DNA from 4 places in the Streptomyces sp. NPDC048644 genome. Region 1 is predicted to be linked to each of the others. Evidence: riboswitches for the same ligand, from Rfam matches in the RefSeq annotation. Region 1 holds a riboswitch; each other region holds the start of a gene.
What was found. Region 1 has a riboswitch for cyclic di-AMP ahead of ACGFNI_RS04665 (C40 family peptidase). Riboswitches for the same ligand answer to the same signal wherever they lie in the genome.

Region 1 (7,593 bases):
CGCCCCGCCAGGTGAGCAGCCGCTGCTTGCGCGGCCGACCGAGCGAGCGCCAGTACTGGAGGCACATTTTGACGGCGACTTCGACGGACACCGAACCGGAGTCCGCGAGGAAGACGTGCCGCAGGGGTTCCGGCGCGATGTCGACCAGCCGTTTGGCGAGCCGTACGGCGGGCTCGTGGGTGAGCCCGCCGAACATCACATGGCTCATCCGCCCCAGTTGGTCGTGCGCGGCGTCGTTGAGTACGGGGTGGTTGTACCCGTGCACCGCCGACCACCAGGACGACATCCCGTCGATCAACTCCGCGTGGCCACCGGCGGGTTCGGCCAGCCGCAGCCGGACGCCGGCGGCCGACTCGACCAGCAGCGGTGTGCTACGGCCCGGCATCGGCCCGTAGGGGTGCCACACGTGCTGCCGGTCGAGTGCGAGCAGGTCGCCCGGCGAGAACACCTCAGGCATTGGGCGGCAGTTCGGTGCCGGCGCCCCGGCGGCGTACCGAGACCAGGCCGCGGCGGGCCTCGTCGGACGGCGCGGGCGCGGTGGCGGCGGGCGGCGCGTCCTGGGCGGGGTGGCAGGCGCCCGGCGTCCCGTCGTGGCAGCCGCCCTCGTCGCCGCAGCTTTGGACGCGGTGTCCGGGCAGGGTGGTGGTGTCCGCGCCCTCCACTTCGAAGCCCGCGTCGGCGATCATCGCGAGGTCGTCCTTGCCCGCCTGGCCCTCGCTGGTCAGATAGTCGCCGAGGAAGATGGAGTTGACGAGGTGCAGCGCCAGCGGCTGCATGCTCCGCAGATGCACCTCACGCCCGCCCGCCAGCCGTACCTCGACGTCCGGGCAGACGAAGCGGGTCATGGCCAGGATGCGCAGCGCGCGCTGCGGCGTGAGGTTCCACTCCTCGGCGAGCGGGGTGCCTTCGAACGGGATGAGGAAGTTCACCGGCACCGAATCGGGGTCCAGCGCGCGCAGCGCGAAGACCACGTCCACCAGGTCGGCGTCGGTCTCACCCATCCCGGCGATCAGCCCGGAACAGGCCGACAGGCCGGCCGCCTGGGCCTGTTGCACGGTCGTCACGCGGTCCGAGAAGTCATGGGTGGTGCAGATGTCGCCGTACGTGGCTTCCGAGGTGTTGAGGTTGTGGTTGTAGGCGTCAGCCCCGGCTTCCCGCAGCCGCCCGGCCTGGCCGTCGGAGAGCAGTCCGAGGCAGGCGCACACCTCGATGCCCTCGTTCTGCTCCTTGATGGCGGAGATGGTCTCCGACACCCGGTCCACATCCTTGTCGGTCGGCCCGCGGCCACTGGCCACCAGGCACACGCGCTTGGCGCCGCCCGCCACCCCCGCGGCTGCCGCCTTCGACGCGTCATCGGGCTTGATCCAGGTGTACTTGAGGATCTCGGTCTTCGACCCGAGGCGCTGCGAGCAGTACGAGCAGTCCTCGGGGCACAGGCCCGACTTGAGGTTGACGAGGTAGTTGAGCTTCACCCGCCGTCCGAACCACTGACGGCGCACCTTTCCGGCCGCGGCCACCACATCGAGCAGTTCGTCATCGGACGTCGCCAGTACGGCGAGGGCCTCTTCACGGGTCGGCAGCTCACGCCGCAGCCCCTTGTCCACCAGAGTGTTCAGCAGCTCCATGGCGTTGATCCTGACGTACGGCACCGCCCCGGGCCAAGGAGGATTCCCACAACGACCCTGGCTCGGAGTGTGGGTATCACCACACTGTGGGCGGGTGTAACGACCGCTAACGTCTATCGACAGCCCACAATCGAGAAGGATGCCGATGCCGCAGGACACCGCACCGCCGCAGACCCGGGACGCACGCGCCGTGCCGCCCGCCGACCTCGCAGCGGCCCCCGTACGCGAGACGTTCGGCGCGGCATTCGACTGGCTTGATACGGCGCGTGCCGAGCGGCAGCGGGCGGGCCTGGTCCGCACCCTGCGCCCGCGCTCCGCCGATTCCGCGCTGCTGGACCTGGCCTGCAACGACTACCTCGGATTCGCCAGGCACCCCGAGGTGACCCGCGCCGCAGCCCAGGCCGCGCACCGCTGGGGCGCGGGCGCCACCGGCTCCCGGCTGGTGACCGGCAGTACCGAACTGCACGCCAGGCTGGAATCCGAACTCGCCGCCTTCTGCGGCTTCGAGGCCGCCCTGGTGCTGTCATCCGGCTACGCCGCGAACCTCGCCGCCGTCACCGCGCTCACCGGGTCCGGCGCCCTCGTGGTCTCCGACGCGGGCAACCACGCCTCCCTCATCGACGGTTGCCGGCTCTCCCGGGCCCGTACCGCCGTCGTCCCGCACGCCGACCCGCGGGCGGTGGCCGCCGCGCTGGCGGACCACGAAGGCCGGGCGCTCGCGGTGACCGACGCGGTGTTCTCCGTCGACGGCGACGCGGCCCCGCTGCCCGCTCTCGCCGGCGTCTGCCGGGCGTACGGCGCGGGTCTGCTCGTCGACGACGCGCACGGACTGGGCGTACTGGGCGACGGCGGGCGCGGCGCGACGGCCGCCGCGGGCCTTGCCGGTGACGCCGACGTGGTCGCCACCCTGACCCTCTCCAAGTCCCTCGGCGGACAGGGCGGCGCGGTCCTCGGCCCGGCCCGCGTCATCGAGCATCTGGTCAACACCGCGCGGACGTTCATCTTCGACACCGGCCTGGCACCCGCGGCGGTCGGCGGCGCACTGGCCGCGCTGCGGCTGCTCCGCCGCGAACCCGCGCGCGTCGACCGGGTGCGTACCGTCGCCACGCAGCTGCACCGCCGCCTCACCGCCGCGGGCCTGACCGCCGTACGCCCGGACGCCGCCGTGGTCTCGGTGCGCGCCCCGTCCCCGAAACAGGCCGTCCGCTGGGCCGCCGGCTGCCGGGAAGCCGGGCTCGTCGTCGGCTGCTTCCGCCCCCCGTCCGTGCCGGACGGCATCTCCCGGCTGCGGCTCACCGCCCGTGCGGACCTGACGGACGCGCAGATCGACAGCGCCGTCGAGACGGTCGTGGCCGCCGCGCCCCGAGGCTGACGCCGCCGCACGCCCCGGAGGTGCTGCCCCTCTCCAGAGGTTTACCGGCACCGCCCGGCGAGTATGAGGCGGGTACAGCGTTCGTCGGTGCCGCAGGGGGGCCGGTACCGACGGGCCGGCGTGCGGTCCCGCCGCCCAAATCCGTTCTCGCGTAGCAGAGTTCACCGCATTGAGCGACAGATATGGGCATATCGTGGTGGATCGGCGTCATACCAGCAGCATGGATGGCAGTCTGACGCACAGCAGCAGTCCGAGGCCGAATCGGTGTCCGATCGGCAGCTCGCTCCCTGGTCGGTGCGCCGGAATCGAGCCTCGGTGGGAAAAGGACGGCGTCGCGATGGCAGACCACCAGGAATCCTCACTCACGCTGCCGAGCGAGCCCGCCTCCGTGCGGCTGGCCCGCGGTTATGTGAGCGATGTGCTCGGCGAATGGGGTCTGCCGGCGCACGCGGTGCGCGCCGATACCGTCCGGCTGATCGTCTCCGAACTCGCCACCAACGCCGTCCAGCACACCCTGGGCCGCTCCCCGGTCTTCACCGTGGAGCTGCGGCTCGACCGCGACGAACAGCTCCGCATCGGCGTCACCGACAGCCATCCGCGGTGGCCGCAGCGGCTGCCCGCCGCGGTGCAGCAGGACAACGGACGCGGCCTGGTCATCATCCGCTTCCTCGCCGCGGAAGCCGGCGGCCGGCTGAGGGTCGAACCCACCCACCAGGGCGGCAAAACGGTCTGGGTCTCCCTGCCCTGGACGGCAACCGGACCCTGACCACCCGCCTCCTGACCACCCGCCCGCCACCGGGCAGGCCGCCGCACGGCCTCACTGCACGGAGCCGCCACGGGTGAACGCGCCGCGCAGCAGCGCCCGCAGGGTGTCGGCGGCCGGGGAGCCGCCACCGGGGCGGTAGGCCACCGAGACCGTGCGGTGCAGCTCGGGCGGCTCCAGCCGGCGGACACCCAGCGGTGTCACCGAACCGGTCGCCATCATCTCCGGCACCACCGCCACCCCCAGGCCCGCGCTCACCAGCGCACACACCACCTCGTACCCCGGTGACTCGCAGCGCACCGCCACGCTCGCCTCGGCAGCCGCGAGCGCCGCCTCCACCCCGCGTCGGTGAGGGTTGGCGGGCGCCATGCTGACCAGCGGCTGTCCGGCCAGACCGGACAGCGGCAGCCGTCCCTGGCCCGCCGACAGGGCGTGCCCCGGAGCCGTGACGAGCACCAGTTCCTCGGTCAGCAGCGGCTCCAGCCGCAGCCCCTCGGGCGTGGGCATCGGGTCGCCAGGCGCGTAGGCGTGCGTCAACGCCAGATCCACCTCGCCGAGCGCCACCGCCCGCATGCCGAGCGGCGGTTCGTACTCCGTGACGCTCAGTTCCACATCCGGGTGCGCACGGCGGAACGCACTCAGCGCGGGCGGCAGCAGATGTGTACCGGCCGTCATGAACGTGCCCACCCGCAGCCGGCCGCCGGACAGGCCCGCCAGCTGCGCCAGCTCGTGCCGCGCCAGATCCAGCTCGTCCAGCGCCCGCCGGGCCCTGACCAGCAGCAGTTCCCCCGCGGCCGTCAGCCGCGCCCCGCGGTGGTGGCGCACCAGCAGCGTCGTCCCGGCCTCCCGCTCCAGCTTGGCGAGCTGCTGGGAGAGCGCGGGCGCGGTGTAGCCGAGCCGGTCGGCGGCCCGTGAAATCGAACCGGCCTCCGCGACCGCCACCAGAGCGGCCAGTCGCGTGGGGTCGTACATAAGAACCTCTTTAGCCCGACGAAGAAGATTGCCACTCCCCATTAAAGGCTCTGACCAGCGAGGATTGCCTCATGGACGGACAGCTGATCACCTTCACCGGAGTTGCGGCCGGCATGGTCGCCATGCCGGGCGCGGACTTCGCGGTCGTGGTGCGCAACGCACTCGGTTCGCGCCGGGCGGGGGTGGCCTGCGCGGTCGGGGTCGCGGGCGGGCTGCTCGTGCACACCGCCCTCGCGGTCGCCGGGCTCGCCGCCGTGCTCGTCGCCGTGCCCGTGCTGTTCGGCGCCGTTCAGGTACTCGGCGGCGCCTATCTGCTCTACCTCGGAGGCCGCGCACTGCTGGCCGTCGTACGCGGTCCTGCCGACGCGGCGCCCACGGCGGACGAGGACGCCGCGGCACGTCCCGGGGATGAGGCCGCCGAGCAGCAGGAAGCGCGCACCGGCGTCGGACGGAGCCTGCGGCAGGGCTTCCTCACGAACGCGCTCAACCCCAAGGCGCCGGTGCTCTTCCTCAGCCTGCTCCCGCAGTTCGTCCCCGAGGGGCAGCCCGCGCTGCCGCGCACCCTGTTGCTCGCCACGATCGTCGTCGCGATGGCGCTGGTGTGGTTCCCCGCCGTCGCGCTGCTCGTCGACCGCCTCGGCAACTGGCTGCGCCGCCCGCGGGTCACCCGTGCCCTGGAGGCCACCACCGGCGCCCTGCTGACCACGCTCGGTGGCGTCCTCCTCGTCGAGGTGGCGCTCGCCTGACCGCGCCGCACACACGCGGACGGCCGCCGCCGAGCGCCTCCCGGAAAGCCAACGGCGGGCAGATGTAAGGGAGTTCGGCTATCTCAACGCGGTGCGGGTGGCGGGCGACCGCTCACCTGACCCGCCCGTACCAGACGGCCTTGCTCCAGATCTTGTCCAGGCGGACGACGGTGCCGGTCCTGGGCGCGTTCCAGATGCGGCCCCGTCCGGCGTAGATCCCGACGTGGTAAACGCCCCTGCCCGCATGGAAGAAGACCAGATCGCCGACCCTGCGGGACGAGGCGGGCAGGTGCCGGGTGCGGTTGTACTGCGCAGCCGCGGTGCGCGGCAGCTTCTTGCCCGCGTGCTTGAACGCATACTGCGTCAGCCCCGAGCAGTCGAATCGGTGGGGGCCCCGGGCGCCGTACTGGTACGGCGCCCCCTTCTTGGAGGCGGCGATCCGCAGCGCCGCGGACGAGACGCTCGACGCTTCGGCGTCGGTGGTCCCTCCGGGCGTCGGGATGATGCCGCCGACGGTGGCCAGTGCCAGAGCCGAAATCGTTCCGGCGCGGGCCACTGCTGTCGGTACGTGCCTGCGTACAGCCATGAGCGAACCCTTCGTCAGTCGCCTGCGAAGGAGGACCTGTCGGGTTCGGGCAGGCGAAGATGCCCGGCCGTGCGTACGGCTTCACCCCAAGGAGCCCGTCGGCCGTGGCGGCCGTGGCCCCGTCGTGCTCGGGTCCTCCGCTCCTGCCGTTCCAACCACGTCGACCGGACATCCGGGACGGCGGCAGGATTAGGCGCCCGTCCGGACCGCCCCGTCGCTGTGGCGGGGTCTTGTCGTCGAAGGGATCGTTACGCATGCGGCGCCCGAAATAAGCGCTGAAATGACCCCATGTGACATTCGTCACATGGGGGCCATGTGGTGAGTCGTGCCGTTCGCGGTGTGCGGGAGCGTCCGGGGTCAGGGCCGGGACCAGGTGTGGAACCCGGTGCGGCGCCGGGGTCAAGGCGACGTGCCGCAATCCGGGCGCCGTTCGTCGCGGACTTCGGTGCTAGCCCTTCCGGGCGAGCCGGGCGGGGGACGTGTCGCACGCCCGGTGCCCGGCGACACCGTGTGCGGTCCCGGTAGGTGGCCGCCGCCTCACGTGTCATCGGGCGGCACCGAGACGAGCCGGGCCCGGCGCTCGCCGTCGAGTGTCCGCAGTGCCCGGCCGAGCGTCCCGCCGTGCAGTTCGCTCTCGCCCCGCTCGTGCATCAGCGCCAGCGCGTCCCGCAGTCCGGCGGCCCTGCTCGCCAGCGCCTGGGCGGCCCGCAGCCCGCCGTAGGTGTGCCCGCCGCGCGCCGGGTTGATCCGGCCCAGCAGGTCCAGGACTTCCAGGTATCGGTCGATCAGTTCGCCCTCGGCCCGGGTCAGTGCGGGCAGCGGAGGGAGTTCGGGCGTCGGCACCCGACGTCACCGTGCGCCGGTCGCCGCGGAGGTCTTGCGGGCGCGGGTGACCCCGTCGATCAGGCCGTACTCCTGGGCGGCGCCGGTGTCGAAGATCTTGTCCCGCTCGATGTCGGCGGCGATCCGTTCGCGCGGCATGCCGGTGTGCCGTTGCAGCAGTTCCTCCAGCTTGTCGCGGGTGCGCAGCAACTCGTCCGCCTGGATGCGCAGATCGGTGGCCTGGCCCTGGACCGGCTCGCTCAGGGCGGGCTGGTGGATCAGCACCCGGGCGCCCGGCAGCGCCAGCCGCTTGCCCGGGGCGCCGGCGGCCAGCAGTACCGCGGCGGCGGACGCGGCCTGGCCCAGGCAGACCGTCGCGACGTCGCAGGTCACGTACTGCATCGTGTCGTAGATCGCGGTCATCGCGGTGAACGAGCCGCCGGGGGAGTTGATGTAGAGCGAGATGTCCTGCTCGGGGGCGGCGTGTTCGAGGTACATGAACTGCGCCATCACGTCGTTGGCCGAGGCGTCGTCGATGGGGGTGCCCAGGAAGACGATGCGCTCGCCGAGCAGCTTCGAGTAGGGATCCATCGTGCGCGTGCCGCTGCTGGTGCGCTCGGTGAACTCCGGCAGGACGTAGCGGGCAGTGGGGTGCGGTGCGTACGGCATGACTGCTCCTCTCTCCGTAAAAAATGTACAGGACGTAC
Region 2 (7,593 bases), on a different contig from region 1:
CCAGCGCCGCCGACAGCGCGGCGCCCACCGCGCACACCCCGGACCAGCCGGCCGCGCTCCAGACCGCGGAGGTGAGCGCGGAGCCGACCGCCCCGCCGGCGAAGTAGGCGGTCATGTAGGCCGAGTTGAGGCGGTTGCGGGCCTCGGGGCTGACCGCGTAGACGAGGTTCTGGTTGCTGATGTGCACCGCCTGCACGGCCAGGTCCAGCACGATCACCCCGGCCAGCAGGGCCACCAGCGCCCAGGTACCGCCCGCACCGCCGGCCGCGAGCAGTCCCCAGGACCCCAGCAGCAGCACCGCCCCCGCGCCGGTCACCCGGTGCACCAGGCCGCGGTCCGCCAGCCGTCCGGCCGCCGAAGCGGACAGCGAACCGGCCGCGCCCACCAGCCCCAGCAGTCCGATCGCCGACTCCGACCAGCCGTAGGAAGGCCCGGACATCAAGAAGGCCAGCGCCGTCCACAGCACGCTGAACGTCCCGAACGCCAGCGCGCCGAGCGCCGCCCGCCACCGCAGCACCGGCTGCTGTCCGAACAGCGCCAGCGTCGAGCGCAGCAGCGCCGGATAGCGCAGCCCCGCCGTGGTGTGCAGGACGGGCAGCCGCAGCCGCAGCAGCACCGCCATCAGCAGCATCAGCACGGCGTTCACCCAGTACACGGTGCGCCAGCCGCCGAGTTCGGCCAGCAGCCCCGCCGCCGTGCGGGCCAGCAGGATGCCGAGCAGCAGCCCGGTCATGACCGTGCCGACCGTCCGGCCGCGCTCCTCGGGAGCTGAGAGGGTCGCCGCGTACGGCACCACCACCTGCGCGGCGACCGACGCCAGGCCGGTGAGCGCGGTGCCGGTCAGCAGCAGCGCGGCGTTCGGCGCGCTCGCCGTGACGGTCAGGAACAGCGACGTCGCCACGCACAGCGTCACCGCGAGACGGCGCTGCTCCAGCAGATCACCGAGCGGCACGAGCAGCAGCAGCCCGAGGCCGAAGCCGATCTGGGCGACGGTCACCACCAGCGCGGCGGCGGACGCGGACAGCCCCAGATCCTGCCCGATGACGTCGAGCAGCGGCTGGGCGAAGTAGTTCCCGGCGACGGACAGGCCGGTGGCGACCGACATCAGCAGCAGCGTGCCGCGGCCCAGCCGCTGCGGCCCGGCCGCCGGTGGCACCGCCTGCGCGGCACTCGCCGCTTCGGGCGCCGTGCGCGGCGCCTCCCCCTCGGACTCCATGTCCCCTCCTGCCAGTTGGTTCTTTTCCGTGCCCGCCTCCCCCCGGTGGCGGACGGTCCCAGCCTGCGGGCTGCGCATCGATGAGTCCAACACACTGTCGTCATCGCATCCATCGCCGATCGCGATGGATCGTTATCCTCCGCGGATGGAGTTGCAGCAGATGCGGTACGTCGTCGCGGTCGCCGAGACCGGCGGGTTCACCCGGGCCGCCGAGCGCTGCCATGTGGTGCAGTCGGCGCTCAGCCACCAGATCGCCAGGCTGGAGAAGGAGCTGGGCGCCCGGCTCTTCCAGCGCACCAGTCGCAGCGTGCGGCTGACCGCGGCGGGCGAGGCGTTCGTGCCGGTCGCCCGGCAGGCCCTGGCGTCGGCCGAGCGGGCCCGCGCCGAGGTGGAGGCGGTCGCGGGCGAGGTGCGCGGGCAGCTCGCGGTCGGGGCGATCTCGACCCTGTCGGCCGTCGATCTCGCCCAGGAGCTGGGCGCGTTCCGCACCCGCTATCCCCAGGTGCGGGTCGGCCTCCGGATGGAGATGAGCGACGAGCTGATCGAGAAGGTGCGGCAGGGCGCGCTGGACGTCGCCTTCGTCGGCCTGGTGCCGGGCGCGCGGGTCACCGGGGTACGGGAGAGGGAACTGGCGCGCGGCGAGCTGGTCGCGGTGGTGCCGCCGGGCCATCCGCTGGCCGGGCAGGAGCGGACCGGTCTGGCGCGGCTGGCCAGGGAGACCTTCGTCGACTTCACGGCGGGCTCGGCCGCCCGCAGGCAGCGCGACGACGCCTTCCGTGCCGCGGGGCTGAACGCCGACGTGGCCTTCGAGGTGACCACCGTCGAACTCCTGGCGAAGCTGGTGCGCGCGGGGCTCGGGGTCGGCATGGTGCCCGAGGGCATCGCGGGGGAGCTGACCGGGCTGCACGTCGTCCGTGTCCGCCCGGCGCCGCGGCGCATCGAGCGGGTGGTGTGGCAGGCGCTCGGCCCGTCGCCCGCAGCCGCCGCGTTCCTGGCGGGCCTCGGGGTGGACCCGGGGTGAGCACGGCCCGCGCGGCCGGGGCGCGGGCGTACGGCGCGGGCGCCCGGCGAGGCGCGGGCGCCGCAGCGGTTACCGTCGAAAGGTGCACGACAAGCCCGACACCACCCCCGACACCGTCCCCGGCGCCGCCCCCGCGGGCCCGCCCGCGCGCTGCCCCGCAGCCTCCGCGCCGCCGCCCGCCCCCGAGCTGTTCACCTGGGAGTTCGCCGCCGATCCTTACCCGGCGTACGCCTGGCTGCGGGAGCACGCGCCGGTGCGCAGGACCGCGCTGCCCAGCGGCGTCGAGGCATGGCTGGTGACGCGGTACGCCGACGCCAGGCAGGCGCTCGCCGACGGCCGGCTCTCCAAGAACCCGGTGCACCACAGCGAGGCCGCGCACGGCAAGGGCAAGGTCGGCATCCCCGGCGAGCGCAGCGCCAACCTGATGACCCACCTCCTCAACATCGACCCGCCCGACCACACCCGGCTGCGCCGCCTGGTCTCCAAGGCGTTCACCCCGCGCCGGGTCGCCGCCTTCGCCCCGCGCGTCCAGGAGCTGACCGACGCGCTCATCGACTCCTTCGCGGCCCGCGGCGAGGCCGACCTGATCCACGAGTTCGCCTTCCCGCTGCCCATCTACGCGATCTGCGACCTGCTGGGCGTACCGCGCGAGGACCAGGACGACTTCCGCGACTGGGCCGGGATGATGCTGCGGCACACCAAGGCGGGCCAGGCGGGCGGGCCGCGCGGCGGCGTGGCCAAGGCGGTGAAGAAGATACGCGGCTATCTCGCCGAGCTGATCCACCGCAAGCGCGCCGAACTGCCCCGCGAGGCGGCCCCAGGCGAGGACCTCATCTCCGGCCTGATCCGCGCGTCCGACCACGGCGAGCACCTCACCGAGAACGAGGTGGCCGCGATGGCGTTCATCCTCCTCTTCGCCGGCTTCGAGACCACCGTCAACCTCATCGGCAACGGCACCTACGCCCTGCTGCGCCACCCGGAACAGCGCGCCCTGCTCCAGAAGTCCCTGGCGTCGGGCGACGACGGCCTGCTCGCCACCGGCATCGAGGAACTGCTGCGCTACGACGGCCCGGTGGAGCTGGCGACCTGGCGGTTCGCCACCGAGGAACTGACCATCGGCGGGGCGCGGATAGCCGAGGGCGACCCCGTACTCGTCGTGCTGGCCGCCGCCGACCGTGACCCCGAGCGGTTCGACGAGCCCGACACCCTCGACCTGGCCAGGCGCGACAACCCGCACCTGGGGTACGGGCACGGCATCCACTACTGCCTGGGCGCCCCGCTCGCCAGGCTCGAAGGCCAGGCCGCCCTCGCGACGCTGCTGACCCGGCTGCCCGACATCCGGCTCGCGGCCGAACCCGACGAGCTGCGCTGGCGCGGCGGGCTCATCATGCGCGGACTGCGGTCCCTCCCGGTGGAGTTCACCCCGGCACCGTGACGGGGCCGGGAACCGGCCCGGCGGCGGGCCCGGTTGACGGCCGCGCGGGCCGGTCTGCTACCGGCTCGGCGACGTGCCTGATGAGGGCCGTGACAGCCGATTTCTTGACGGTGCGTCAGCTACGTGACCTCTACGTGATCTCCGCTACACCGGCTTGTGACGACCCGTGAGCCCGGCTACCTTTCGACCGAACCTGTGCTCGACCGCCCCGGCGGGACGGCCGCGCCGAAGCCTCGGCCGGCCGGCATCCGCCGGTGCGACAACTCAACGCCGCTCGAAAGGCAACCGCATGCGCTCCGGGAACGGCCGCCATCGTCGACCCCGTCAGGCACCGGCCCTCTTTGTCACGGCGGGAGTGGCCGGCGCCGGCATCGCCATGCCACTGCTCGGCGCGGGCTCCGCACACGCCGCCGACACCGCCGCCTGGGACCGCGTCGCCCAGTGCGAGAGCGGCGGGGTGTGGAGCGGTGCGTCAGGCGACGGCTACGGCGGTCTCCGGCTCACCGCGGACCTGTGGCAGGAGTACGGCGGCCTGGCGTACGCGCCGCGCCCCGACATGGCCAGCCGCGCCCAGCAGATAGCCGTGGCCGAAAAGATCCTGGACGACCGTGGCCCAGGCGCCTGGCCGGGCTGCGCCGTCGACGCCGGCCTCTCCCGGGGAGGCCGCGCACCGGACGTCGATCCGGGCAGCACCGACGCGCCGACCCCCGCCCCCACGGACCACGACGGCCAGGGCGCAGGCGGCACGGACGACGCGACCGATCCGGCCGACCCGACCGATACTTCCGGTTCACACGATTCACCCCCCTCACCTGACCCGTCCGACCCGTCGCACCCGTCGGACACCTCGGACCCGTCCGGTACTTCGGGCTCGCACGACCCCGCCACCGACCCGTCCGACGCCACCCCCCGCCCCGGTGCACCGGACTCCGGGCACACCGAGGGCGACGGCAGCGGCCACGACGGCAAGGGCGAGGGCGCGAACGGCGATCACGAGGCGCCAGGCGCGGGCGACTCCGACGCGTCCGACGGCTCCGGCGACTCCGCGACGCCCGGCAGCGGGAGCCCCGACCCGACGCCGCCCGGCAAGCACCGCGGCGGCGAGGGTACGGACGACGGCGGCAGGACCTCGGGGCGGCACGCCTCGCGGGGTGACGGGGAGCGTACGCAGCCGGCTCGCGGCGACTACACCGTGCGCCCCGGTGACAGCCTGTCAGCCATCGCCGAGGCCCGGGAGCTGCCCGGCGGCTGGCCCGCGCTGTACGAGCGCAACCGCGAGGTCGTGGGCTCCGACGCGGACCTCATCCACCCCGGACAGCATCTCGATCTCGGGCGCTGAGCGGGTAGTTAGTCGGCTTTTGCCCCTTTTGGTGAAAGTGAGACATGGCTCTCGTTGACGCCTGCGGTGTCCGACCCGTCCACTGAATCCATACCGCGCCCTACCTGCGGAAATATGAGCGCTCTGCGGTTATTGGCGGTCAACTGGGTGCAGAAAACGGGGTTTGAACCGCACAGGGGTTCATGTCTACGGTCAGGACCGCTCGCCAAAGCGGGCCCTTCGCTCACACGCCGAATCCTGCCGGTGGGTGAAGGCGGTCGACGCGCAAGCGCCGAAGGCAGGAGCGGGGGAACCAAGGTAAGTGCCGGCCCCGCCCGTGAAAGCGGGTCAGCCGGCTTGGGGTGAAGACGTGTGTGAAGCACACACGGCCGGGCAGCTCACAGCCCGAACCCGACAGCTCACCTCGTAGGCGTCGGTGAGGAAAACGAACCATGCTGATCAACAAGGGCAAGCACCGTCGTCCGTCCAAGGCCGTCCGCGTCGCCACCCTCGCCGGTGTCGCCGGTGCCGCTGTGGCCGTCCCGCTGATGGGCGCCTCCTCCGCCTCCGCCGCCTCGGTCGCCACCTGGGACGCCGTCGCCCAGTGCGAGTCCGGCGGCAACTGGTCGATCAACACCGGCAACAACTACTACGGCGGCCTGCAGTTCTCGCAGTCCAGCTGGGCCGCCGCCGGCGGTACCCAGTACGCGCCCCGCGCCGACCTGGCCACCAAGAGCCAGCAGATCGCCGCCGCCGAGAAGCTGCTCGCCATCCAGGGCCCGGGTGCCTGGTCCTGCGCCGGCGCCGGCAACCTGACCTCCGGTGGCCCCGCCGCCAGCGTCGACACCTCCTCGGGCTCCGGCACGACCAAGGCCGCCCCGCAGCAGAAGGCCGAGACCCCGGCCCCGCAGCACAAGAGCGCCCCCGCCCCGCAGGCTCCGGCCCCGCAGCAGCAGAAGTCCCAGCCGGTGCCGAAGTCCGACCCGCACGGCAACTACACCGTCAAGTCCGGCGACACCCTCGCCAAGATCGCCAAGGCGCACGGCACCAACTGGAAGTCCGTCTACGCGAACAACAAGTCCGTCATCGGCGGCAACCCCAACCTGATCTTCCCGGGCCAGAAGCTCAGCATCTGAGCCCACCCCTGGCAGGGCCTTGAGGGCTCCGTGCCCGGTGCCTCCTCCCGGATGACCGCAGCGGTTCGCGCGTACGGCGGTCCGCGCGAACCGCTCGCCCGGGAGGCGGCGAGGGCCGAAGAGCCGGAGCGCGCCCGGGAGTTCGCTCATATCTCCCGGGCTGCATCAAATGCACGCAATGCGCATTGAGTTCCCTCTCGCTCCTACTCATCCCGCTCTGCCCGTTTTCTCCCCGCGGGATACCCCGTCCGGCGCGTTCGTCCCCGCATCGCGCCGCGGCGGGGTCTCTCCGTTCCGTACCCTGGTGCCGGACACAGCGACGTGACCGCCCCTTACAGCTGCTCTCCCGCCCGGCGGACGAAGCTGCCCGAACTCCTGCGAACTGGGCCTTTGGGTCACTCTTCCTCCCGCCGAGGGGGCTGAGGGCGAGCGGAACGGCAACAGGCCGTTAGGCTCGTGCTGCAGAACTCCAGACACCCATGAAGGAGACAACGTGCCGTCCATCGACGTCGTCGTAGCCCGCGAAATTCTCGACTCGCGAGGTAATCCCACGGTCGAGGTCGAGGTCGGCCTCGACGACGGCAGCACCGGCCGTGCCGCGGTTCCGTCCGGCGCCTCGACCGGCGCCTTCGAGGCCATCGAGCTCCGCGACGGCGACCCCGGCCGTTACCAGGGCAAGGGCGTCGAGAAGGCCGTCCTCGCCGTCATCGAGCAGATCGGCCCGGAGCTGGTCGGCTACGACGCGACCGAGCAGCGGCTGATCGACCAGGCCATGTTCGACCTGGACGCCACCGACAACAAGGGCTCCCTCGGCGCCAACGCCATCCTGGGCGTCTCCCTCGCCGTCGCGCACGCCGCGTCCGAGGCCAGCGACCTGCCGCTGTTCCGCTACCTCGGTGGCCCGAACGCGCACGTCCTGCCCGTCCCGATGATGAACATCCTCAACGGTGGGTCGCACGCCGACTCCAACGTCGACATCCAGGAGTTCATGATCGCCCCGATCGGCGCGGAGTCCTTCTCCGAGGCGCTGCGCTGGGGCGCCGAGGTCTACCACACCCTCAAGAAGGTCCTGAAGGAGCGCAACCTCTCCACCGGTCTCGGTGACGAGGGCGGCTTCGCCCCGAACCTCGGCTCCAACCGCGAGGCGCTCGACCTGATCCTGGAGGCCATCCAGCAGGCCGGTTACGTCCCCGGCCAGGACATCGCGCTGGCGCTCGACGTCGCCGCGTCCGAGTTCTACAAGGACGGCAAGTACGCCTTCGAGGGCTCGGACCGCTCGGCCGCCGAGATGACCGAGTACTACGAGGGCCTCGTCGCCGACTACCCGCTCGTGTCCATCGAGGACCCGCTGTTCGAGGACGACTGGGCCGGCTGGCACGTCATCACCGAGAAGCTCGGCGCCAAGGTCCAGCTCGTCGGTGACGACCTGTTCGTCACCAACCCCGAGCGCCTGGCCCGCGGCATCGA
Region 3 (7,593 bases), on a different contig from region 1:
GCCTTCCCGCGCAGTACCGGAGATTCCCCGCCCTTTTTGTCGGTGCACGCCGTACGCGTGCAGCTCCATGTGGCTCTCGAAATGCTGCCCTTCAACGACCCCCTCAGGGGGACCGAACTTCACAGGGTTCTTTGATTTTGCCTTCGCCATGCGGGGAATTCTGCCCACAACTTGATCGCTATGTCACTCGGGTTGGAACTGCCGAGCGTAGGCTCAGAGACGTTGTCCCTCATGAGGAGGTTGTAGCGGTGGCTGGTGTGCCAACGGCAGTTGTGGCGGCGAGTGGCCTCGTAGGCGGCTACGCCGTAGCCCGCTGGACAAAAAAGCGGCCCCTGGGTGGGGCAGTGCTGGCTGCCGCCGGTGCGGTGGCGGTCAAGGGGTGGCAGGAGAAGGCTGGGGGGAAGGCTGCGGCTGTGCTGGGTGGGGCGTATGTGGCGGCGTTTGCCGGGTCGCATCCGCTCGCGAAGAAGGTCGGGGCGTGGCCTTCGGTGTTCACGGTGGCGGGCGGGATGGCGCTTGTGTCGTGGCTGGTGGCCGACCGGCGGGTGTGAGGCGCGGGAGCGCGTACGAGGACGGCCGTACGGGCCGGGGCGGCAGTCGCGCCCCGGCCCGTACGGCTGTCGTGCCCGCCCCGGTGTACGGGGGTTCGCGTCAGGCCGACGCCTCGTTCAGGAGCGTCAGTTCGGCGTCCGTGAGGGTCAGGTCCAAGGACGCGAGGAGGGACGGGAGTTGGGCGACCGTGCGGGCGCTGGCGATGGGGGCGGCGACCGTGGGGCGGGCGGCCAGCCAGGCGAGGGCGACGGTGGCGATCTCGGCGTCGTGGGCGGCTGCGACGGTGTCGAGGGCCTGGAGGACGCGGGGGCCGCGGTCGGTGGCCAGGTACTGGGCGGCCTTGGCCGAGCGGGCGCTGTCGATGTCCGTGCCGGGACGGTACTTGCCCGTCAGGAAGCCGGAGGCGAGGGCGTAGTACGGGACGGCGGCGAGGCCGTGGCGGGCGGCGACGTCGGCCAGTTCGCCCTCGTAGGTGTCGCGCGAGACCAGGTTGTAGTGCGGCTGGAGGGCGACGTAGCGGGCCAGGCCCTCGCGGTCGGAGCAGGCCAGGGACTCCTCCAGACGCGGCGCCGAGATGTTGGACGCGGCGATCTCGCGGACCTTGCCGGCCTTGACGAGGTCGTCGAGTGCGGTGAGGAACTCCGCGACCTCGACCGACTCGTCGTCGTAGTGCGTGTAGTAGAGGTCGATGTAGTCCGTGCGCAGGCGGCTCAGGGATCCGTCGACGGCCTTCTTGATCGTCGCGGTGGACAGGCCCTTGAGTCCCGGCTGGGCGCCGACCTTGGTGGCGATGACGACGTCGGCGCGGTTGCCGCGGGCGGCCAGCCAGTTGCCGATCACCGTCTCGGACTCGCCGCCCTTGTTGCCCTCGACCCAGAACGAGTAGGCGTCGGCGGTGTCGATGAAGTTGCCGCCGCCCGCCACGTACGCGTCGAGCACGGCGAACGACTCGGCTTCGTCGGCCGTCCAGCCGAAGACGTTGCCACCGAGGGAGAGCGGGGAGACGGACAGCGAGCCGAGGTTCTTGCGTGAAACGGTCATGCGTGATTGCAGCGTCGGGCGGGAAGGGAATATTCCGGCCCCGCCCGGCCTCCGGCCGATCAGCCGTGCCGGACCCGCCTTACCGGGCCCGCCCCGCCGACCGGCCGTGCCGTGACCGCCGTGCCAGCCCCGCCCGGTGTCAGACCTTCAGGCCGTGGTCCCGCAGCCAGGGCATGGGGTCGACGGGGTCGCCGCCGCCCGGCCTGACCTCCAGGTGGAGGTGGGGTCCTGTGACGTTCCCGGTGGCGCCCACGCGGGCGATGACCTCGCCGGTGCCGACCTTGCCCGAGGTCTTCACCATGGACGAGAGGTGGCAGAACCAGAGTTCGGTGCCGTCGTCGAGGGTGAGGACGACGCGGTAGCCGTACGAACCGGCCCAGCCCGCCTGGGTGATGGTGCCGGAGTGCACCGCCTTGACGGGGGTGCCGGTCGGGGCGGCGAAGTCCTGGCCGGTGTGGTCGGCCGCCCAGCGGTCGCCGGCCTGGCCGAAGCTCGCCGTGAGGGTGTACGAGGTGACCGGGAGGAGGTAGCTCTTGGCGAGTTCGGCGAGCCGCTCGGCCTCCGCCTTCTTGTGGGCCGCCGCCTTCGCCTCGCGCTCGGCCTCGGCCCGCGCCTCCTCCTTGGCCGCCGCGGCCTTCTTCTGCGCCGCCGAAGCGGTCTTCTCGGCCTGTTCGACGGCGGACTGCTCGGCCGCGTCACGGGCGTCACGCTCGGCGGCGCTCTGCTGCGCGTCGGCCTGCTGGAGGATGCGGCTGCGCAGCGCCTCGCCCGCGCCGCCCGTCCCCTGGGTGCCGTCGTCCGGGGTGAGGCCGGCGGAGGAGAGCGGTGCCGATGCGTGGGTGGCGGAGGTGGCGTGGGTGGCGGAGGTGGCGTGGGTGCCGGATTTTGGTGCGGCGGAGTCGGCCGCGGTGTCGGCTGCCGCGTCGGAGTCGTCCGAGATGAGGGGGCCGATGCCGGGCAGGGATTCGGCGTCCGGCAGCTTCTCCGAGAGGTCGTCGGTGATCGCGCCGAGGTCAGGCACGGAGATCGGCACCGGCGGCTTTCCCTCGGCCGTGGCCATCCCGCCGGCGCCGACCGCCGCGATGACGCCGACACCGAGGACCGTGCCACCGCGGGCGAATCCCCCGCTGCGCTGCTTGGCGACCCGGTGTTTGCCGCGGGCGGCGCGGACGGATTCCTCGGTGGGGTTCCATTCCTCCCACGGTCCTTCACCTGCGTCGGCACGGCCGGGGCCGCCGGACGGCCGGGGGCCGTCGAAGGGGGCGGTGTCGTCGAGGGCGTAGGCGGACGGAGCCTCGGGGGCAGACCTGTTGGACGCCACGGGGGCGCACTCCTTTCCTTCCTTCTCGCCTACCGGGTTAGCTGACGGGTTCGGAGCAGGAAGGTCTCCTACGGGCGGCCTCTGGCGCGAGGCGTCCGATTCACCCCATGGTGGTGGTTCCCCGGTTCCCTCCGCGCGGTTCGGGATCCATCCGACATTCCAGGGCGTTTCCCGTAGTTCACGGAAATTCCCTGCAGTTCACGGCAGTTCGTGAAATTTCGATGCTGCGGTACTGCGGCGTATCGCGGCATGCTGCGGTGAACGTGCAGGTCGTGACCAGCGGTGGTGCCCGTGATGCCCGAGGCGCCCGAAGAGCGCTTGCAGGATTCAGCGTCGGCGCACGGTGCCGCCTCTTGCGACGGCTGGGACGACCGCGCTCCGTTATCGGACAGTAATAGAGATGGCCGCGGATTTCCAAGCGTTCTCACGAATCCGCATCCCCTACTCACCAGCTTTGGCCTGGACTTATGGGCCCACCAAGGTTCTAAACAGGGCGAGTTGACCGTCCGGCGGGAAACGGGCTGCGCGTGATTGTGCATCACTTGTTATGCAGAGGGGTGCGCGGCAATCACGGAACGTGAGGGAAGTAGCGTCTGATCATGGTCGTCAACTTCGTCAACAACGGGCAGACACTGGCGGATCGCTACCGGGACTTCTCCTGGTGGCAGGCGCGCGGGCAGTGCGAGGCCCACGAGGAACTGACGGCGCGGATCAGCCAGGACCCGGAATTCTGCGAGCTGTTGGCGGGCTCGCTGCCGCCCGGCAACAAGCAGCAGCCCAACCTCCTCCTCGCCGCCGTCCGCCATCTCGACGGCCCGCACGCCGAGCAGGGCCCGCGCGGCGACCTCGCCTACCGCCGCTGGCGCGAGTGGACCATCAGGCACTGGGACGAGGTCCGCGCGGTGATCATGCGGCGCGCCACCCAGACCAACGAACCGGCCCGCTGCGCCACCCTCCTCCCGCTGCTGGCCCGCCTCCCCCAGCCGCTGGCCCTCCTGGAGGTCGGCGCGTCGGCCGGCCTGTGCCTGTACCCGGACCGCTACCGGTACGCGTTCGATGACGGCGGGGACGCGGGCGCGGCCGTGGAGGTCGGCCCGTCCGGCAGCCCGGTGACGTTCCGGTGCCGTACGAGCCGGGAGGCCCGGGTGCCGGACGACTGGGCGGCCCCGCCCGGACGGCTGCCCGAGGTCGTCTGGCGGGGCGGCATCGACCTCAATCCGCTGGATCCGGTCGGTGACCCCGACGCGCTGCGCTGGCTCCAGGCGCTCATCTGGCCCGGGGCGACCGAGCGGGCGCAGCACCTCCCGGCCGCCGTCGACGCCGTACGGGGAGCGCCGCGCCCTCGGATGGTGCGCGGCGACCTCGTCGACGAACTGCCCGCGCTCGCGGCCGAAGCGCCGGCCGACGCCACGCTGGTCGTCTTCCACACCGCCGTACTGACCTACCTGCCACCGGACCGCCGGGAGCGGTTCGCCGCGAGCGTGCGGGAGCTGCTCGCCCAGCGGGCGGGGGCAGGACACTGGATCTCCCAGGAGCACCACTCCGTCCTGCCGTGGATCGCCGCCCCGCACAGCGACGCGCTCGGCCCGGCGGAGCGGGAGCCGCTGCTGACGCTCTCCCTGGACGAGCGTCCTGTCGCCCTCACCGGGCAGCACGGCCGGAGCCTGCACTGGGTGGCGGGGACGGCGTAGGCACCACCGCCGCCCCTCGCCGCGACGCCCACCGGCCACGCCCTACGCCGGCAGTGGCCGCTGCACCGCCAGCAGCGCCATGTCGTCCGTCCCCGCCCCTCCGGTGTGCCGGGCGACCTCGTCGACCAGTGTGTCCAGGAGCGCGTCGGGCCCCGTGAAATGGCGTCCGCGCAGCCGGGCGACCGGGTCGTAGAACACTCCCGTGCGGTTGCGGGCCTCGGTCAGCCCGTCGGTGAACAACAGCAGGACCGACCCGGCCGGGAAGAACGTCTCGTCCGACCGGTCGGGCCACCCCGCCACCTCGCTCAGGCCCAGGGGCAGCGCCGCCGATGCCGGGGGCAGCGCCCGCAGCCCGCCGTCCGGGGCGAGCAGCAGGGGCGGCGGGTGCCCGCGGTTGAGCACCCGCAGGACGTGTTCCGTGGGCGGGATCTCCGCGAGGACGGCGGTGGTGAACCCCTCGAACTGGTCGAGCCCTTCGCGCCGCCCGCCCTCCCGTTGCAGCGCACGCTCCAGCCGGCCCGCCACCGCCTCCAACGTGGCCTCCTGCTCCGCCGCCTCCCGGAATGCCCCGATGACGATCGCGGCGGCCTCCACCGCTTCGAGGCCCTTGCCCCGTACGTCGCCGACGATCAGCCGCACGCCGTACGGGGTGTCCTGCACGGCGTAGAGGTCCCCGCCGATCCGGGCGTCGGCCTGCGCCCCGACGTACCGGGCGGCGACCGCGAGCCCCGCGACCCGCTCGGGCGGCGTGGGCAACACGGCCCGCTGGGCGGCCTCCGAGACGTCGCGTACGGACGCCAGCGTGGCGTCGGACCTCCGGACGACCCGGTTGATGCCGAGCGCGAGTACGGCGACGACGAAGACCGTCGAGACCTCCGTCGCGGACTCGTTGGTGTCACGGGCACCGTGATACGCCACGACCCACACCGCGCCTGCCACCGCGGCGACCGCCGTGACGGCCGTGCTGCGCAGCGAGTGCAGGGGCGCGGCGACCAGGGGCGCGGCCGAGAAGAACGGCGACGCGGTGTAGCGGGCCGGCGTGACGATGTCGAAGACCAGGCCGGAGGCGATCAGGATCGCGGGCAGCCAGCGCGCCAGCCTGCGGCCGATGGGCGACATCTGCGCCCGGCGTGCCCGCCGTTCCCCTTCGCCCGTGCGGGCCCTCCCGCCTCGACGCATCCGCACCGGCATCTTCCCGCTCCTGGCGCCCGTCCGTCCTTGAGCCGTCGGCCCCTTCGTCCGCCGGGCCCGGCCCTGCCCGTCCCTTCGTCCGTCGGCGCCCGGCACCCGTCCCCCAGGTTTTCGGGTGCCGGGCCCGGCAGCGACTCCTCGTGGGCCGGACGGGTCACGGAAGGGTCGGTCAGGGCTCGGCGCGCCGGGTGCGCAGCAGCCCGGCCGCCAGCAGCGCGGTGCCGAGCAGACCGAAGGACGCGAGGACGCAGGCTCCCCCGCGCGCACCCGGCCCGGCGACGAGGAACCGGACCGCACGGAAGGCCCCGGCGACGGCAGCGGCCGGAAGTCACCCGCCTGAGCTGCCCCGTCCCTCGGGCCAGGACGCGGCACGACAACAGGGGCCGGTCGGATGCTCCCGACCGGCCCCCGGACGCACCCGGCGGTCGCGCCCTGCGAGGGTTACCGGGTCCTGAAGCGGCGGAAGAGGTTCCGGGCCACGTACACCCCCGGGCCGCCGAAGCCGACGATGTCGACGCGCCCGTCACCGGTGATGTCGGCGAGGAAGCGGGAGTGGCGGTCGACCCGCCAGCCGCCCGCGTCCTCGTTGTACCCGAACCCGCGGCACACCAACTGGGCCTGCTCGAACCGGCCGTCGCCGCGGCTGTGCGACACCCAGACCCCCTCGTCTCCGAAGCCGACGACGTCCGGGTTGCCGTCGCCTGTGACGTCGGCAAGGAGCCGGAGGTGCTTGCCGCCCGTCCACCCCTGGGCGAGCCCGAAGTCGTTCAGGACGAGCTTCGGGCGCTCGAACGTGCCGTCGCCGCGCCCGCGTGACACGACGACGCCCTGCGGGCCGAACCCGACGATGTCCAACGCTCCGCCGCCGGTGGTCCCGACCAGGAACCTGGGGTGCTCCGCAACCGAGCTCCACCCCTGGTCGACCCCGAAGTCGTCGAGGACGTACAGGGGCTCGGCGAACGTCCCGTCCTCGTCCTGGAGCGACACCCAGACACCGTCGTCATGGAATCCGACGATGTCGAGCCTGCCGTCACCTGTGGTGTCGACGAGGAAGCGGGGATGCTTGTCGGCAAGCCAGCCACCCGCCTTCTCGTCGTGGCCGAACGCCCGGAGAACGGGTTCATCGGCGACCGGTGCGAACTTCCCCTCCTCGTCCTGGAGTGACACCCGGACGCCGTCGTCGTGGCAGCCCACGATGTCGAGCCTGCCGTCACCTGTGGTGTCGACGAGGAAGCGGGGATGCTTGTCGGCAAGCCACCCGCCGGCCTGCCGGCCGTGTCCGAACGCCTTGAGGACCAGCTCGCCGCCCGCGGGCGCGAACGTCCCGCTCTCGTCCTGGGAGGACACCCGGACACCGTCGACGGCGAGCACGACGACGTCGGTCCTGCCGTCGCCGGTCGTGTCCGCGAGGGTCCACAGGTCCTCGGGGCTCGGGGAGGGCGGGGGTCGGTGCAGGAGGCGCTCGTCGCCGAACGTGCCGTCGCCCCTGCTGGACGACGTCACAGCGCCCTTCGCGGGTTCGATCCCGACGAGGTCCTCCCGCCCTGCGCCCGTGGTGTCGGCGAGGAACCGCGCACCGGCCCCGGCCCACCGGCCCGGTTGCCCGCCGGGAGAGCGGGTGGCCCCTGCGGTCTTCCATCCCCCGGCGTCCTGGTCGCTCCCGAACTGCTCCAGGACCAGCAGCAGGTCGCTGAAGGAAGGCGTCGCGTCGGGTGCCGGCCGCAGCGCGGTCGAGCGGGCCAGCCGCCAGGACCGGCGGCCGTTCCAGTGGCTCAGGGATGACCAGCGCAGCACGGG
Region 4 (7,593 bases), on a different contig from region 1:
AGGACCGCCTCCAGGACGGTGGCCGGTCCTGCGCCGGATTCGACGATCGTGCGCAGCTCTTCCATCAGCGTGTTGAAGCGCCGGACGGCGTTGGCCGAGCGGGCGGCCATGCCGTACGCCTCGTCGACCCGGCGCAGGGCCTGCGGGAAGCTGATCTTCTCGCGGAGCGACAGGGCGTCGATCATCGCCTCGGCGCGGTCGCCGATGCCCCGCTTGGGGACGTTGAGGATCCGGCGCAGCGGGACGGTGTCCTCGGGGTTGGAGAGGACGCGCAGGTACGCGAGGACGTCGCGGACCTCCTTGCGCTCGTAGAAGCGGACGCCGCCGACGACCTTGTAGGGCAGCCCGACCCGGATGAGGATCTCTTCGAAGACACGGGACTGGGCGTTGGTGCGGTAGAAGACGGCGACGTCGCCCGCCCTGGCATCGCCCGCGTCCGTCAGCCGGTCGATCTCGTCGGCGACGAACTGCGCCTCGTCGTGCTCGGTGTCGGCGACGTAGCCGGTGATCCTGGGGCCCTCGCCTGCCTGTGTCCAGAGGTTCTTGGGGCGGCGGTTCTCGTTGCGTTCGATGACGGCGTTGGCGGCGCTGAGGATCGTCTGCGTGGAGCGGTAGTTCTGCTCCAGGAGGATCGTCGTGGCGTTGGGGTAGTCCTCCTCGAACTGGAGGATGTTGCGGATCGTGGCGCCGCGGAAGGCGTAGATCGACTGGTCGGCGTCGCCGACCACGCACAGCTCGGCGGCGGACTCGGGCGGACCGACCAGCTCGCGCACGAGGGTGTACTGCGCGTGGTTGGTGTCCTGGTACTCGTCGACCATGACGTGCCGGAAGCGGCGGCGGTAGTGGGCGGCGACGTCGGGGAACGCCTGGAGGAGGTTGACGGTCGTCATGATGATGTCGTCGAAGTCCAGGGCGTTGGCCTCGCGCAGCCGCGCCTGGTACATCGCGTACGCCTCGGCCAGGGTCTTCTCGAAGCCGTCGGCAGCCGTCCCCGCGAAGGTCTCCTCGTCGATGAGCTCGTTCTTGAGGTTGGAGACCTTGGCGCTGAAGGACTTGGGCGGGAAGCGCTTGGGGTCGAGGTCCAGATCGCGGCAGACCAGGGCCATCAGGCGCTTCGAGTCGGCGGCGTCGTAGATCGAGAACGACGAGGTGAAGCCGAGCTGCTTGGACTCGCGGCGCAGGATGCGGACGCAGGCGCTGTGGAAGGTGGAGACCCACATGGCGTTCGCCCGCGGGCCGACCAGTTCTTCGACGCGCTCCTTCATCTCGCCCGCGGCCTTGTTGGTGAAGGTGATCGCGAGGATCTGGCCGGGGTGCACGCCGCGCGCGCCGAGCAGGTGCGCGATGCGGTGGGTGAGCACCCGGGTCTTGCCGGATCCGGCGCCCGCGACGATCAGCAGCGGGCTGCCGGTGTGCACCACGGCCGCCTTCTGGGCGTCGTTGAGCCCCTCCAGGAGGGCGGCCGGATCGACCGCGGGGCGGGCAGCGCCGTCGCGGTAGTACGCCTCCCGGGGCACGGGGGCGTCGAACTTCCCGTCGAAGAGGTCGTGCGGAACCTCCTCCGGGGCCGGGCCGTGCTCGTCCTCGGGAGGGGGCGGGGGGTGCTCGCCCTTCGGGCCGAGATCCGCCAGGAAGCTGTCGTCAAAGAGGCTGCTCATCGCCCACCGAGTCTAGGCGGCCCCACTGACATCCGGTCCCGAAGTCCGGGAACGGCCGCACGGGAAGCGTCCCGGCCGTGCAGAATCCGTTTCGGAGACGTGGAGCCGTCTTCACAGGAGCCGCCCCGAGGCTTCCCCGCACTGCCCGAAACCGACATCCAACGCAATCACCGTCGCCTCACCTTCAGGTCACGAAAAGGTTTCGGGCAATTCGAACATCAGCCTTCACAGGAGCCACACGAGTTGGCTACCGTGCTCGCTCGGGCAGCCCGCATCCCCGCGTACGACAGCGTGCGCACGGGTCGCCTCCGCCGAGTCCGGCCCTGCCCCTGGGCACCCGGAGCCGGGGACCCACCAGCACCACCGGGGTGAATCGATCGGTACGGCCGCCGCGCGCGGGCGTACGGACCGTAGGGCAAGCCTTCCGTCTGCGACACCGCCCGAACCCGACAGCTAACCCGGTAGGCGGTCCACGGAAGGAGTCGCCGGCCTTGGCGTCGCATCGCAAGCCGCGCACCCGCGTCCTCGCCTCACCCGGAAGCCGCCGCACGGCGGTCGGGATCACCACCGCAGCACTCGCCTCGGTCACACTGCTGTCGCAGTCAGCCGAAGCGGCCCCCAGGAGCCCCCGGCCGACCGTCGAAGAGGTCAAGAAGAACGTCGACGACCTCTACCGCCAGGCCGAGGTGGCGACCCAGAAGTACAACGCCGCCAAGGAGCACGCCGAGCAGCGGCGCGAGAAGGTGACCGAACTCCAGGACTCCGCGGCGAAGCGCACCGACAAACTCAACGCGTCCCGGCGGGAGCTGGGCACCTACGCCTCCGCGCAGTACCGCACCGGCGGCATGAGCCCGACCGCGCAGCTGATACTCGCCAAGGACCCGCAGCAGTTCGCCGACCGCAGCCACCTCATGGAGCGGCTGACCGGACGTCAGCAACAGGCGGTCGCCGACTACCAGGAGCAGCAGGCGGCGGCAGCGCACGAACGCGCCGAGGCCGTCCACAGCCTGGAACGGCTCCAGGAGTCCCAGACCTCCCTCCAGGAGTCCAAGCGGACGGTGCAGGGCAAGCTGACCGAGGCCCGGCAGCTGCTGTCCCGGCTGACCGCCCAGGAGAAGGCGCGGCTGGCCGAGCTGGAGCGCAAGAAGGAGGAAGCCGCCAAGCGCAAGGCCGACGACATGGCGCGCCGGCAGGCCGAGAAGGAACGCCAGGAGCACGGGGGCGACCGCGGGGGCGACGGCGGGTCCGGTGGCGGCTCGACAGACGGTTCAGACGGTTCAGGCGGCTCGGGCGACTCGGGCGGCGGATCCGACGACGGCACGTCCCTCACGAAGGCCAAGAAGGCGCTCGCCTTCGCCCGCGCCCAGATGGGCAAGCCGTACGTCTGGGGCGCGACGGGCCCCAACTCCTACGACTGCTCCGGCCTGACGCAGGCGGCATGGAAGGCGGCCGGGGTGAACCTGCCGCGTACGACGTGGGATCAGGTGAAGACCGGCGAGCGGGTGGCCACCAAGGACCTGCAACCGGGCGACCTGGTGTTCTTCTTCAAGGACATCAGCCACGTCGGGATGTACATAGGCGGCGGCAAGATGATCCACGCCCCGAAGCCGGGCGCCAGCGTGCGGGTGGAGTCGATCTACTACATGCCGATCTACGGGAGCATCCGCCCGGCGTAGGCCGTGTCGGGCCCGCTCCCCCGCGACACCTCGGTCGCGTCGGGACCGCTCCCCCCGCGACACCCCAGGAACCACCCGCAGCACCCCACGCACCACCCCCCACAGCACAGAACCGCGCGGCCCTCGGGCGGTCGGACGGCCGGAACGGCTGACGACGCGAGGGCCGCGCGGTTCACCGTGCGGCATACGGGGCGCAGCGGCCCCTGCGGGCTCAGGTCCAGAGCACCGCGATGAAGATGTTCACCATCGTGAGCAGGCCGACGGCGCCGAAGAGCGGCTTGGCGACCTTCTCCTCGTCACGCTTGACGTAGACCAGGCCCAGGATCACCACCAGGACGGCCAGCTTGATGCCGATCTTGATGTTGTCGACCGGGCTGCCCTGGGCCTGGTTCAGGCCGACCAGCACGATGCCGGTGACGAGCATCGTCAGCGCACCGTGCAGCATGGCGGGCACGAAGCGGGCCGTGCCCGCGCTCATCGCCTTCATCTGGGTCAGGAAGCCGCCCAGGAGGGAGGCGATACCGATGATGTGCAGGCCGACGAAGATGTTGATGACTACGTCCATGGTGCTGGATCGTAGCCCTCCCAAACCACGACCCATCGGGCAGGGCGCCCCGCCGTCGCACACCGCCGTGTGCTCCCCCGACCGCAGGACGCGGCCCGGTGGCAGCAGCCCGCAGAGCCGTCCCCGGACACCCGTGCCGGCCCGGAAAATACAGCTGAAGTCGATCATGGATGCGGCCTACGCTCGGCCCATGGCCCCCGCCACGGACTCCTCCCCGGCCCCCTCGCCCGCCGCACCCTCCGAACTCGCGCGGATCGTCGGCGTCTGGGCCGACGGCTGGGCGCGGGCCCGGCGGACCGCCGCGCCGTCTGCGGTGCCGGGCGGCTTCCGGATCGAGGTCGGACGGCCGCACCACATCGCCCGCTACGTCCTGCCGGCGGCCGACCCCGACGTGCTGGGCGAGCTGGCCCGCCGCATCGACGTGCCCGGCCTGTGGCTCAAGATCTGCGCACCGCGCGAGCGGGTCGAGCGGCTGCTGCCTCCTGGCTGGCAGCTCAGCGAGCCTCAGTACCTGATGACGACCACGCTGGGACCGCCCGGCGACCCCGCGCCGCCGCGCGGCTACCGCCTCAGCGTCCACCACGACGCGGACCGTGGCCTGATCGAGGCCCGGGTCCTGGACGGTACGGCCCCTGCGGCTCCCGCGGCCCGTACGGGAAGCCCGCATCCGGACCCTGATCCGACCCCGGAGGCAGCCCCGGATCCGGACCCGGAGATCTTCCCGGCAGGCGGTCTTGCCGCGCTCACCGACGGGGCGCCCGGTGCCCTGCGCGGACCGCGGTCGGTCGTCTTCGACATGATCGGCACGGCGGCCGGGCACCGCCGCAGGGGGCTGGGCCGGCTGGTGATGGCGGCGCTCGCCGGCCGCGCGGCCACGGCGGGCGCCACGCAGGGTGTGCTGGTCGCCAGCCCCGAAGGCCGTGCCCTCTACGAAGCCCTGGGCTGGCAGGTGCGCGCGCCGGTCACGGCGGCGGTCCGCCCGCGGTGAGACGGGGTCCTGGCCGCGGCCCCCGCCTCACGCGGTGACGTGTTGCGACAGCCAGCGGAAGATCTCGGGCACCTGCTCCCGCCAGACCACGCTCGTGTGACCACCGGCGTCCGAGGGGATCTGCCGCACGGTCACCGATGTCGGCGACTGCGCCAGCTGCCGCAGTCCGAGGCCCGCCTGGTACCCGTCGCCCGAGGCGCCGGAGACGTACAGCGCGGTGCGCGGCGGCTTTCCGGCCGCGTTGGCCGACTTCAGGATGTGCAGCGGGTTCGACTCGATGCGCAGCTTCGGGTCCTTGCCCGCGAGTGAACTGTGCTCGCTCGCCGGGTCGTTGTAGCCGGACATGGCGATCGCCGCGTGGTAGCGGTCCGGGTGCGACAGGGCGAGCTTGGCGGCGCAGTGGGCGCCCGCCGAGTAGCCGGCCAGGGCCCAGGAGCGGGAGTGGTCGGATGCCCGGAAGGTGTCGATGACCATCCGGCGCACGTCGACGGTCAGCCAGCTGTCGGCGTTGACCTTCCCCGGGATGTTGACGCACCCGGTGTCGGCGCCGGTGACGAGGTTGGTGCGCGGGGCGACCAGGATGAACGGCTTGACCTCGCCGTTCAGCATCATCGGGCGGAGCTGCTCGTCGGCGTTCAGGGAGCCGAACCAGGCTTTCGCCGATCCGGGGTAGCCGGGCAGCACCTCGACGACAGGGAACTTCGTGTTCCGGTAGGCGGGGTCGTGGTACTGCGGCGGCAGCCAGACGTACACCTCGCCGCTGACCCCGGAGATCCGGCCCTTGAGGTCGGTCATCTGGACCTCGGGGCCCAGCTTCGGGTCGTCGGCCGGCCGGAACGGCTGGACCTGGCGGGGCTCGTTCTTGATCTGCCGGCCGCCCAGCCCGTCGGGGCCGAGGTCCTGGGCGGCCTGCACGTGGCTGCCGGTGCCCAGCAGGTCGTCCCAGGTGTCGTAGAGGTTGTTCGCGTTGTTGACCAGGACGAAGACCAGCGTGATGGCCGTGACCTGGGCGAACAGCAGCATGACCAGGCGCAGGGCGCCGCGCGCCAGGCGCGGCCCTGGTATCCGTCCCCACAGCGCCAGCGGCAGCGCGACGGCGATCAGCAGCAGCACGACCGAGGTGAGAAAGAAGGGCGTGCCCGTCAGGCTCATCGGGATCTCGCTTCCAGGACATGTACGCGGCGACGGGGGCGTGGTTCCGGCCCCGGTGTCGGCAGCGGGCCTCTCCGCGCCATTAGATGGCGATCCGCGACGTCCTGGTTGCCCCTCTTCGAGCCCTTCTTTCCCGTGGGATGAGTGATCTCCGCCGCACTCGGCGGTCCGGGCCCGCGGGCCCGGACGTCCTCCCGGACGCGGCCCCGGCCCGCGAGGAGCCTCAGACCAGGCGGCGGGCGGTGGCCCAACGGGTCAGTTCGTGCCGGTTGGAGAGCTGGAGCTTGCGCAGCACAGCGGAGACGTGGGACTCGACGGTCTTCACGGAGATGAAGAGCTGCTTGGCGATCTCCTTGTAGGCGTAGCCACGGGCGATCAGGCGCAGCACCTCGCGCTCGCGCTGGGTGAGGCGGTCCATGTCCTCGTCGACGGGCGGGGCGTCGGTGGAGGCGAAGGCGTCGAGAACGAAGCCGGCCAGCCGCGGGGAGAAGACCGCGTCGCCGTCGGAGACCCGGAAGACCGCGTCGACCAGGTCCTTGCCGGTGATGGTCTTGGTGACGTAGCCGCGGGCCCCGCCGCGGATGACGCCGATGACGTCCTCGGCCGCGTCGGAGACCGAAAGGGCCAGGAAACGGACCGGGCGGTCGGCGTCGGCCATCATGGCGGCGCTGCGGCGCAGCACCTCGACGCCGCCGCCACCGGGGAGGTGCACGTCCAGGAGGACCACCTCGGGGCGGGTGGCGGTGATGACCGTGACGGCCTGGTCGACATCGGCGGCCTCGCCGACGACCTCGACGCCGGTGCGGTCGGTCTCGCCGATCTCGGCCTGCACGCCCGTACGGAACATCCGGTGGTCGTCGACCAGGACGACCCGCACGGTCCGGCCGTCGGCCGCCCCGCCGCCGGCCGGCTCGCCGAGGGACGCGGGCCCTGCCGCCTCGCCCTGGGGAGCGCCGTCGCTGTTCGCGGCCTGCTGTGCGCCGTCGCTGTTCATCTCGTCCGTCCGTCCATCGGGGTCTGCTTCGTCATCATCGCGCGGCGCGGGCCGCCGTGTCGTGCCCGGTGCGTGCCGCCGCACGGTTCCTGCCGTACGGCGGTCCGGCGGCGCGACGGGCCGCCTGGCCGGGAGCGGGCGGGGCCGCCGGGGCGGGGGCCGCGTGGTGTGGTGGTCATTCGGCGCGCTCCATTTCCAGTTCGACCTCGGTGCCGCCCCCGGGGACCGACCGCAGCCGGGCGGTGCCGCCGTGGCGTTCCATCCGTCCGATGATGGATTCGCGGACGCCCATCCGGTCCTCGGGGACCGCGTCCAGGTCGAAGCCGGGCCCGCGGTCGCGCACCGAGACGAAGACCGTGCGGCCCTCCACCTCGGCGAACACCTGCACCGCGCCGCCCTCACCGCCGTATTTGGCGGCGTTGACCATCGCCTCGCGCGCCGCCTGCATCTGGGCGCCCAGCGCCTCGTCCAGCGGGCAGTCGCCGACGACCACGACGTCGATCGGGACGCCGTGGTGGTCCTCGACCTCGGCCGCGGCGGTACGCACCGCCTCGGCCAGG

Region 2: it holds a riboswitch for cyclic di-AMP, as region 1 does, so the genes downstream of both, ACGFNI_RS12580 (transglycosylase family protein) here and ACGFNI_RS04665 (C40 family peptidase) in region 1, are expected to answer to the same signal.
Region 3: it holds a riboswitch for cyclic di-AMP, as region 1 does, so the genes downstream of both, ACGFNI_RS15150 (M23 family metallopeptidase) here and ACGFNI_RS04665 (C40 family peptidase) in region 1, are expected to answer to the same signal.
Region 4: it holds a riboswitch for cyclic di-AMP, as region 1 does, so the genes downstream of both, ACGFNI_RS27960 (NlpC/P60 family protein) here and ACGFNI_RS04665 (C40 family peptidase) in region 1, are expected to answer to the same signal.

Annotation. Positions count from the first base shown of each region.
Region 1 covers NZ_JBICVO010000002.1:134,157-141,749, reverse strand. Annotated here, with positions in the region: gene ACGFNI_RS04695 (adenosylmethionine--8-amino-7-oxononanoate transaminase) at 1-457, opposite strand, end outside; gene bioB (biotin synthase BioB) at 450-1,625, opposite strand; gene ACGFNI_RS04685 (8-amino-7-oxononanoate synthase) at 1,771-2,997, shown strand; gene ACGFNI_RS04680 (ATP-binding protein) at 3,335-3,763, shown strand; gene ACGFNI_RS04675 (LysR family transcriptional regulator) at 3,815-4,732, opposite strand; gene ACGFNI_RS04670 (LysE family translocator) at 4,804-5,478, shown strand; gene ACGFNI_RS04665 (C40 family peptidase) at 5,591-6,064, opposite strand; cyclic di-AMP (ydaO/yuaA leader) riboswitch at 6,069-6,270, opposite strand; gene ACGFNI_RS04660 (hypothetical protein) at 6,602-6,907, opposite strand; gene ACGFNI_RS04655 (ATP-dependent Clp protease proteolytic subunit) at 6,914-7,555, opposite strand.
Region 2 covers NZ_JBICVO010000005.1:38,262-45,854, reverse strand. Annotated here, with positions in the region: gene ACGFNI_RS12600 (MFS transporter) at 1-1,216, opposite strand, end outside; gene ACGFNI_RS12595 (LysR family transcriptional regulator) at 1,362-2,237, shown strand; gene ACGFNI_RS12590 (cytochrome P450) at 2,320-3,672, shown strand; gene ACGFNI_RS12585 (transglycosylase family protein) at 4,028-5,011, shown strand; cyclic di-AMP (ydaO/yuaA leader) riboswitch at 5,230-5,438, shown strand; gene ACGFNI_RS12580 (transglycosylase family protein) at 5,443-6,126, shown strand; gene eno (phosphopyruvate hydratase) at 6,620-7,593, shown strand, end outside.
Region 3 covers NZ_JBICVO010000006.1:20,486-28,078, forward strand. Annotated here, with positions in the region: gene ACGFNI_RS15135 (YDG/SRA domain-containing protein) at 1-150, opposite strand, end outside; gene ACGFNI_RS15140 (hypothetical protein) at 249-551, shown strand; gene ACGFNI_RS15145 (aldo/keto reductase) at 652-1,593, opposite strand; gene ACGFNI_RS15150 (M23 family metallopeptidase) at 1,733-2,914, opposite strand; cyclic di-AMP (ydaO/yuaA leader) riboswitch at 2,926-3,077, opposite strand; gene ACGFNI_RS15155 (DUF2332 domain-containing protein) at 3,514-4,605, shown strand; gene ACGFNI_RS15160 (PP2C family protein-serine/threonine phosphatase) at 4,648-5,784, opposite strand; gene ACGFNI_RS15165 (FG-GAP-like repeat-containing protein) at 6,238-7,593, opposite strand, start outside.
Region 4 covers NZ_JBICVO010000015.1:64,151-71,743, forward strand. Annotated here, with positions in the region: gene pcrA (DNA helicase PcrA) at 1-1,658, opposite strand, end outside; cyclic di-AMP (ydaO/yuaA leader) riboswitch at 1,958-2,142, shown strand; gene ACGFNI_RS27960 (NlpC/P60 family protein) at 2,150-3,334, shown strand; gene ACGFNI_RS27965 (hypothetical protein) at 3,546-3,899, opposite strand; gene ACGFNI_RS27970 (GNAT family N-acetyltransferase) at 4,090-4,887, shown strand; gene ACGFNI_RS27975 (alpha/beta hydrolase-fold protein) at 4,915-6,039, opposite strand; gene ACGFNI_RS27980 (LuxR C-terminal-related transcriptional regulator) at 6,263-7,033, opposite strand; gene ACGFNI_RS27985 (PspC domain-containing protein) at 7,209-7,593, opposite strand, start outside.